2 regions of the Lactococcus sp. FSL W8-0209 genome follow, and region 1 is predicted to be linked to the other one. Evidence: predicted binding sites of a transcription regulator. Region 1 holds the regulator's gene; the other holds the start of a gene.
What was found. Region 1 encodes CtsR, which represses protease genes until heat stress. Its sites were predicted from a motif close to TTGGTCAAAAAAGGTCAAANA; they were not measured.
Positions count from the first base shown of each region.

Region 2: clpB (ATP-dependent chaperone ClpB) is a predicted target of CtsR. The motif match lies at 1,917-1,937, and genes of this name have one in related genera.

Region 1 covers NZ_JBBOVN010000001.1:862,631-867,070, reverse strand. Annotated here, with positions in the region: gene MKX45_RS04445 (ATP-dependent Clp protease ATP-binding subunit) at 1-2,193, opposite strand, end outside; gene MKX45_RS04440 (CtsR family transcriptional regulator) at 2,183-2,638, opposite strand; gene greA (transcription elongation factor GreA) at 2,815-3,288, opposite strand; gene mltG (endolytic transglycosylase MltG) at 3,348-4,440, opposite strand, start outside.
Region 2 covers NZ_JBBOVN010000001.1:1,736,293-1,740,732, forward strand. Annotated here, with positions in the region: gene clpB (ATP-dependent chaperone ClpB) at 1-1,842, opposite strand, end outside; gene MKX45_RS08530 (hypothetical protein) at 2,076-3,416, shown strand; gene MKX45_RS08535 (NAD-dependent epimerase/dehydratase family protein) at 3,449-4,072, opposite strand; gene purF (amidophosphoribosyltransferase) at 4,183-4,440, opposite strand, start outside.

The sequences.
Region 1 (4,440 bases):
AATTTGTTCAATCTCTTGACTTTCCAATGAGTGGAAAACAATATTTTCATCAATTCGATTAAGAAACTCAGGACGATAATGACGTTTAAGCTCTTCTAATATTCTTGATTTCATGGCTGAATAATCAGCTGTGATATTTTTAGCGCCAAAACCAACTGTCTTATCATCACGAAGAGCAGTCGCTCCCAAGTTTGAAGTCATGATAATAATTGTATTTCTGAAATCAACTTTACGACCTTTAGTATCAGTCACAAAGCCATCATCTAGAATTTGCAACATGATGTTGAAAACGTCAGGATGAGCTTTTTCGACTTCATCTAAAAGAACAACAGAATAAGGTTTATTACGAACGCGTTCTGTCAATTGACCACCCTCATCATAACCTACATACCCTGGAGGAGCTCCAATCAAGCGTGAAGTCGAATGTTTTTCCATGAATTCACTCATGTCAACACGAATCATATTATCTTCACTACCGAACACACTGTCAGCCAGTGCTTTAGCAAGTTCGGTTTTACCGACCCCTGTTGGTCCAAGGAACATGAAAGAACCCATTGGACGACGGCTGTCAGCAACACCGGAACGTGCCCGACGAATGGCTCTTGAAACGGCAGAAATAGCTTCTTCTTGTCCAACAACTCGTTTGTGTAATTCTTTTTCAAGATTGATTAAACGATCACTTTCAGACTTAGTCATTTGTGTGATTGGAACACCTGTCAGTGTTGAGGCAACAGCAACAACAGCTTGGTCAGTAACTTCTTGACGTTTATCTTCTTTTACTGAGAATTTATAAATCTTGTCAGCAATTTTTTCAACTGCTTTTTCTTTTGTACGAGACGCTTTGATATCAAGTTTAATGACAGCTTCTGATAATTCTTCTTGAGCTTCCGCTAATTCTTTTTCTAAATCAAGACGTTTTGTTTGTTGATTTTTGACAGAAATTTTCACTGCTGCTGCAGCTTCATCAAGTAAATCAATGGCTTTGTCAGGCAATTTTCGGCTAGTCATATAACGGACACTGAGCATTACAGCACTTTTAATGGCTTGGTCAGTAAATTCCACTTGATGATAGTCTTCAAATTTTTCACGTAAGCCTTGCAAGATAGCAATCGCTTCATCTGGACTTGGCTCGTCAACATTTATTCTCGCCAAACGGCGTTCTAAAGCTTCATCTTTTTCAATATATTTTTGATATTCATGATAGGTTGTTGCTCCGACCATTTGAAAATCACCACGAGCAAGCGCTGGTTTCAAAATATTTGCGGCATCATTGACAGAATCCATACCGCCACCAGCACCGATGATTGTGTGTAATTCATCAATGAAAATAATGACATCTGGATCACTGCTAACTTCTTCAACAATAGCTGTCAAACGATCCTCAAATTCACCTCTAAATTTTGTCCCAGCAACAACAGTCGCCATATTCAAGGCCATAATTCGACTATTCATCAAACCAATTGGAACTTGACCATTGACAATTCTTTGAGCCAAACCTTCAATAATTGCTGATTTCCCAACACCGGGCTCTCCAACTAAGACAGGATTATTTTTTGTTCTGCGGCTGAGAATATGAATCAAACGGTCAATTTCAGCTTCTCGTCCAATCATTGGGTCAAGTTTACCCAAGCGAGCTTCTTCGGTTAAATCTGAGGATACAGAGTCTAACGTTGGCGTCGTTGAATTTTCTGCAACTCCCTTTGCCATCTTACGTTTTGACATTGGAGTCACAGCTTTTTTACTTTCTGGAACTTTGAGTCCAGTTCTTTTCTCAAGCTCTTTTCGCAAAGATACAATATTGATTTTTTGTAATTTCAGAAGTTGAAGACCAAATCCATCTTCTACTTGAAGTAGGGCATAAAGCAAGTGTTCTGTTCCAACGGCTTCTGAGTTATTATGAATTGCTAAAAAACTTGCCGCAGTCATCACTTCTTCTGCACGAGGTGAAAAACGTAAAGTTGAACGTTTGACCTTAACATGACTTGATAAATCCTCTAAATCAATCAGTAAGTCAGAAGAATCAACATTCATTCCTGCAAGAAGGCTGTAAGCAATTGAGCCTGAGGTCGTTGCCATTGCAGCTAGTAAATGAGCACTTTCAATGGTGCCATATTGATATTGGTGAGCATACTCTTCCGCTTTTTCTAAAATTCGGTCAAGCGTTGGTGTATATTTTATATTTTCAAATTTCATCGTCACGGTCCAATCTGTTTATTATACTTTTCATCATTATACCACGAGTAAAGGGACTAATGGCTCCGTCAGTAATGACTAACAAAAGTAGATTTCCCTCACGTTCTGTCAGTACTTTCTCATCAAAGAGAAGTTGAACGATATCATGGGCAGCTTTACTTGAGAGATTAGCTGGAACTTTCTGGTAAAGAGCCGTTAAGAATTCATGACGAGCAGAATATTGATACTTCACAATTTTGATGTATCCACCGCCACCACGTTTTGATTCCACATCAAAGCCTTTTGAGGCCGTAAATCGTGTTTTTATCACATAATTAATCTGACTCGGCACGACATCAAATTGATTGGCTAAGTCCGCTCGTTTAATTTCAATGACTTGTGCTTCTTCTAAAAGCTTTCTCAGATAAGCTTCGATAATATCTGATGTATTTTTTTGACCTGCCATCGCTCCATCCTTTCTTTCATCCATTTTCTAAATAATCTTTGACTATTACTGACTATTATACCTGAAAAATATTATTTTTACCAAAAATAGCAATTTTAACTTACTGACAGACTTAAGCGTTGAAAAATAAAAAAACCGTTACTGACGGCTTTTTTACTTATTATATTCTAAAATAATTAGTCAACTTTTACAATTTTAACTGTCATTTCGCCAACTGGAAGTGGTACATTTACGATGTCTCCAACTTTTTTTCCAATCAAAACTCGAGCAATTGGTGATTCATTAGAAATTTTTCCTGAAAATGGATCAGCTTCAGCAGTACCAACAATTTGATAAGATTCTTCGTCAGTTTCGCCAACTTCAACAAAAGTTACGTTTTTACCAAGTGCTACTTCGTCTTTAGCAATTTTTGCGTTATCAACAATTTCAGCATAACGAATCATTGTTTCAACAGTTGAGATACGTCCTTCGATAAAGGCTTGTTCATCTTTAGCTGCTTCGTACTCTGAGTTTTCTGAAAGGTCACCATAGCTACGAGCAACTTTGATACGGTCAATGACTTCTGGACGTTTCACAAGTTTTAAATTTTCAAGTTCTAATTTTAATTTATCAAGCCCTTCTTGGGTCATTGGGAATGTTTTTTCCATTATATTTCTTTCCTTTTTTGTAAACTTTTTTCTTTTTTAATCAAATCTAAATTAATGATAGCTTAGCTACTTATCTTATCATTCACATATTTTTGAACATTTGCATTTTGTTCAGCTAATGTTTTCGCAAAATAAACTTTTCCTGTTGTCACATCAGCAACAAAATAGAAGTAGTCATTTTGAGCAGGATCAAGTACTGCTTTAATAGATGACAAACTTGGACTATCAACAGGGCCAGGGCCAAATCCAGTATTTGTGTACAAATTATATGGCGAATCTAGGTTGGTGTCAATATTAGCATCCTCTGAAAGACTTGTTTTTTCACCAAGTTTACCTTCGGCATAAAGAATTGACAGATTAGAACCCAAAGTCATTCCAGCATTCATACGATTATAGAAGGTTCCAGCAACGTTGCGTCGGTCATCATCATTGTTGGCTTCTTTTTCAACCAAAGCTGCTAAACTCAAAACTTCATTGACAGTCAAATTCTTTTGAGCGATTGTATCATAGTAAGGAGTGAGTTGAGTATTGGCTGCTTGAATCATATTTTCAATGACTGATTCAACTGTCGATGATTTTGTGTAATCATAAGTCGCTGGGAACAAGTAACCTTCTAACTGATATTTGATTCCTGAATCTTTTGTTGGCAAGCTTGCGAACAGTTTAGGATAAGCCTTAACCATTTTAGCGATAAAGGTTGGGTCTTGAACGGTTTTCATGAAGTCTGCTTCAGAAAATGGCGTTTTTGCATTCTTTTCATTGCTTCCACTATTAACTGTCACAGCTTTAGCAATTTGTGTTAGCGTATAGCCTTCAGGAACTAAAATTTTACCTAAAGTTGGAGCAACAGGTTTTTCTGTTCCGCCTTCTTCAAGTTTACTAGCAATTGTAGATAAGCTCATGTTTGGTGCAAGATTATAGTAGCCGCTTTTAAACTCTGAATAATTTTTAAATTTTGTATAATACTGAAAAACCATTCCATTTTTAATAATGGATTGTCTTTGCAAAATTTCACCAATTTGCTTACTACTTGAACCAGCAGGAATATTGATTGACTTAGCTGTTGCATTCTTAGAATCCAAAGGTTGAATGCCAGATTTTACAAAGTTATAGCCATACCAACCAGTTCCTCCAACAACTAAAACTAAAAGAACA
Region 2 (4,440 bases), 870 kb from region 1:
CTTACCTACCCCAGTTGGTCCAAGGAAGAGGAAGGAACCAAGTGGACGGTTAGGGTCTTGAATTCCTGCACGCGCACGGATAATGGCATCAGATACGGCTTCAACAGCTTCATCTTGTCCAACGACCCTTTGATGCAGTGTTTCTGGCAAGTGAAGTAATTTTTCACGTTCCCCTTCAACCAACTTGGTAATTGGAATGCCTGTCATGCGTCCAACCACTTCGGCGATTTGTTCTTCAGTGACTGATTCTTGAACTAAGGATAAATCATCTGATTTTGCTTTTTCTTCGATAGCTTTGAGTTCTTTTTCAATTTCAGGAATTTTACCATAACGAAGGGCTGCTGCTTTTTCTAAGTTTCCTTCATTTTGAGCTTCTTCCAATTCGTGGCGAGCATGTTCTAATTCATTTCGTTTTTCAGAAATATTGCCCACTTCTTTTTTCTCAGCTTCCCATTGGGCTTTGAGTTGATTATTTTCTTCTCGAAGTTCAGCAATTTCACCACGTATAATTTCAAGACGTTTCTTAGAAGCATCATCTCGTTCTTTTTTGAGGGCCGCTTCTTCAATTTCTAATTGCATCAAGCGACGATTAGCTTGGTCAAGTTCAGTTGGGAGTGAATTCATTTCTACACGAATTGTTGCACTGGCTTCATCAACCAAGTCAATGGCTTTATCTGGTAAAAATCGGTCAGTAATATAACGATTTGAAAGGGTTGCTGCTGCGACTAAAGCATTATCATGAATGGTCACTCCATGGTGAATTTCAAAACGTTCTTTTAGACCACGCAAGATTGAAATTGTATCTTCAACAGTAGGTTCAGTAACCAATACCTTTTGGAAACGACGTTCAAGTGCTTTATCTGTTTCCATGTATTTACGATATTCATCCAAGGTAGTTGCCCCAATCAAATGGAGTTCACCACGTGCAAGCATTGGTTTTAAAAGGTTCCCAGCGTCCATAGAGCCTTCGGTCTTACCTGCACCAACAATCGTATGAAGTTCATCAATAAAGAGGATAATTTGTCCATCTGATTTTTTCACTTCATTAAGGACTGCTTTCAAACGTTCTTCAAATTCACCACGATATTTCGCTCCTGCAATCAGGGCACCCATATCAAGTGAAAAGATTGTTTTATCTTTCAGATTTTCAGGAACGTCTTTTCTGACAATCCTTTGTGCCAATCCTTCAACAATGGCTGTTTTACCAACCCCAGGTTCACCAATAAGAACGGGGTTATTTTTTGTTTTACGAGAAAGCACTCGAATGACATCACGAATTTCTTCATCACGTCCAATGACAGGATCTTGTTTACCTGATTTAACTTGAGCAACGAGATCTACCCCATATTTTTCAAGTGCTTTGTATGTTTCTTCTGCATTTTGACTGGTCACTTTATCACCTCCGCGTAATTTTTCAATCGCAGCTTGCGCTTTTGCTTTTGTTAGTCCATGGCTAACCAAATAACTGGTCAATGGATTTTGTTTTAATTCAAAGAGGGCAAGGAGAATAATCTCAGTTGATAGATATTCATCGCCCATTTTTTGCGCAATTTTGTCTGCTTCAGTAAATACTTGGAACAAATCTGGACTTAGGTTTTGACCATAAGTAATATTTGAACCTTCTACTGAATTAATTTTGTCAATTTCTTTTTCAATTAAATTTGTAAAGTCATCTAGGTCAATCCCTAAATCTTTATAAAAGTTCGCCCCAAAACTATTAGGTTGAACAAAAATTCGCCATAAATGTGGAACTTCAATCACTTGGTGATGACGAACTTGCGCAATTTGTTGCGCTGAACCAAGTGCTTCTTGCATCGTTGTTGTCATTTTTTCGATGTCCATAAAAACACCTCATTTCGATTTCATAGTTAGTAGTGATTATTATCTTTTTCTCACTACATTCTAATTATAATACTTTGGTCAGTAATGGTCAAACTTTTTGATTCGTTATTTATAAAAAATTATTTACACTTTTTAAATGAATTATTTATGTACTAATCATAGTGAAGCTGTCTTTTTAATACACTTTGCCTTATAATGGATTTAGATGTCAAAATAGAAAAGATAGGAGAAAAATGACTCAACATCTAAATTCTTTGGGAAAGTCTGCCCTCTTAATATTAAGTAATACAATTATTGTCCTTCCATTCATGATTTTTATTCAAATTGCAAAAGGAACCTCGCTTCTTGCCCTCCTTCCTTTTTTGCTCTTTTATACTTTCAGAATGACTGGCGTATTCTTTATAAGGGGAATAAAAACAAGAATTAACAGCTATAGTCTTTTAAAAATTTCATTGTATGCCGGTTTACTTGGTTCCTTGTTAGGATTTATGGGTTCTTTCTACTTTCCTTTCTATACTTTATCCGGTATCCTTTTAGGAGTCAGTGCAGCTTGGTTACCGATGTCAAACACTTCGGTAAATTATTATCTAAAAAATACTAACCAGCTTATCAAAGGAAAAACCTTAGTTAGCTTACTTTTGTTTTTAGCCCTTGGCTTTTCTTTTGTCTTATCCCCTTCTCTAAAATATCCCCTATTCTTTGTCTTCTATGGAATAGTTTATCTTCTCTCCTTCCAATTAGTTGGAAATTTGGATAATTACAAAGTTGATCCAAATGATTTAGAAAAAGCTTCATATAAATATCTTATTTTATTTGCTTTATTTTTTGTTTGCCTCTTTCTATTACGTTCAAGTCGATTACTTGCCAATAGTTTAGAATTTGATTATTTCATTTTCGGATTTTTCTTTTTGGTCATCCTATATATTGTCGCTACGAATTTTTTCAAAAATAAAATTCAAAGAAATATCCCTCGTAAATTATCATATTTGACAGCTATTAATGGGGCAGTGGGAAATTATTTATTTCTTTTTTGTTCTTTGTATGTCGCTGGTTTTTATGGTCATCAGCATTTATTTTTACAGTTTTATCTTCCTTATGTTTTAGGAATTGTCTTTGCCTCTAAGGTCAAAAATTTACTTGGAAATAATGTCAAAACCTACTCTTTAATCGGCATTTTTCTAGGTTTACTTTTGATTGTTTTTAGTCCTCTATTTGCTCTAGGTTTATTCCTTACTAGCTTATTTAAAGGAAGTTTAAATTCAAGCTTAACTCAAGACTATGAAAGTACTGTTAATATCGTTGAAGATAAACGTATCTGGGTAAAATATACCATTCAAAATATCGGAAGTATTCTTCACCAATTTTTGTTGATGCTTTTAGGTTCACTCATCATCATGAAAAACGGCTTATCTATCAAGACCCTGTTCGTTATTACTTCAACCCCTATTCCTACGGCTCGAAGTATTGAACTAATGAAATCATGGAATCTTATTGCTACATCATTGATTATCTTAATTATCATCACCTATCTTATTTATCCAAAAATAGTTCCACTTCTTAAAAAATCAAAGTAAATTAGAAAAACTCATGTCTAAACATGAGTCTTTTATTTAATACGAGTGGTCAGTGAACTTTCTTTTCCTTCGATAATTTTATGAATCTCTTTAGCAAATTGGCTTCGTTTAATTGGACGATAACTTTTTAAGAAAGAAAAAATCGGAATTTTTATGAGTGGCTCCAATAGGCGTGCTGGAAAGTAACTGCTTTTTCGTGAAGCATCATAGACAATTCCTGGAAAAACAGAAACAAATCTTGATTTCAAACGTTTTTGACCATAAGCCTCCACTTCTTTTTTAGCTCTCATATAGTCATTCATAAAAAAAGGACCATCATTTGCCGAAATAAAAAGACATTGATTTTCTGAGTTAACTATTGTATCAATAATTATTTTTGCTGGTTGAATACTATTTTTTTCATAAGTTGTTCCCTTTGATTTACTTGGAAATAGAATTCCTACCGCATCAATCACCCAATCTGATTTTTGTAAAAGATCTTGCCAATCCCCAGGTTCGATTAGATTAGTAGCATGGTAAATGACTGGCTCAGCGAGATGAGCTTTAGATTTACCATTTCTTGATAAACTGTGTAATTCATAATCTGCAACTTGGGCAAGTTCCTTGAAAATACCTTGACCAACTAGTCCAGTTCCTCCAACTATTGTAATAATCATTTGCTCACCTCACTTGCTTTTATTTCTTATCCTAACATATTAAAAGGAGTAATCTAAAATAATCGCTTTAGAATTTAGCAAAAAAAACTAGAGTGAGTACTCTAGTTTTTTTATTTCACGCTATTTTTCGCTAAAGATTCCAAATAGTCAGCTTCATAATCATACAGCGGCGTTGGATATTCGCCATCAAAGTAGGACAAGCAAAGCTTATCATGACCGATTGCTTCAACAAGTCCTGACTGGCTGAGATAGGTCAGACTATCCGCTCCGATCGCTTCTCTGATTTCATCTGTCGTGTGTGTGGCTGCGATGAGTTCGTCACGGTCTTGAATGTCGATGCCATAAAAACATGGATATTTGAGAGCGGG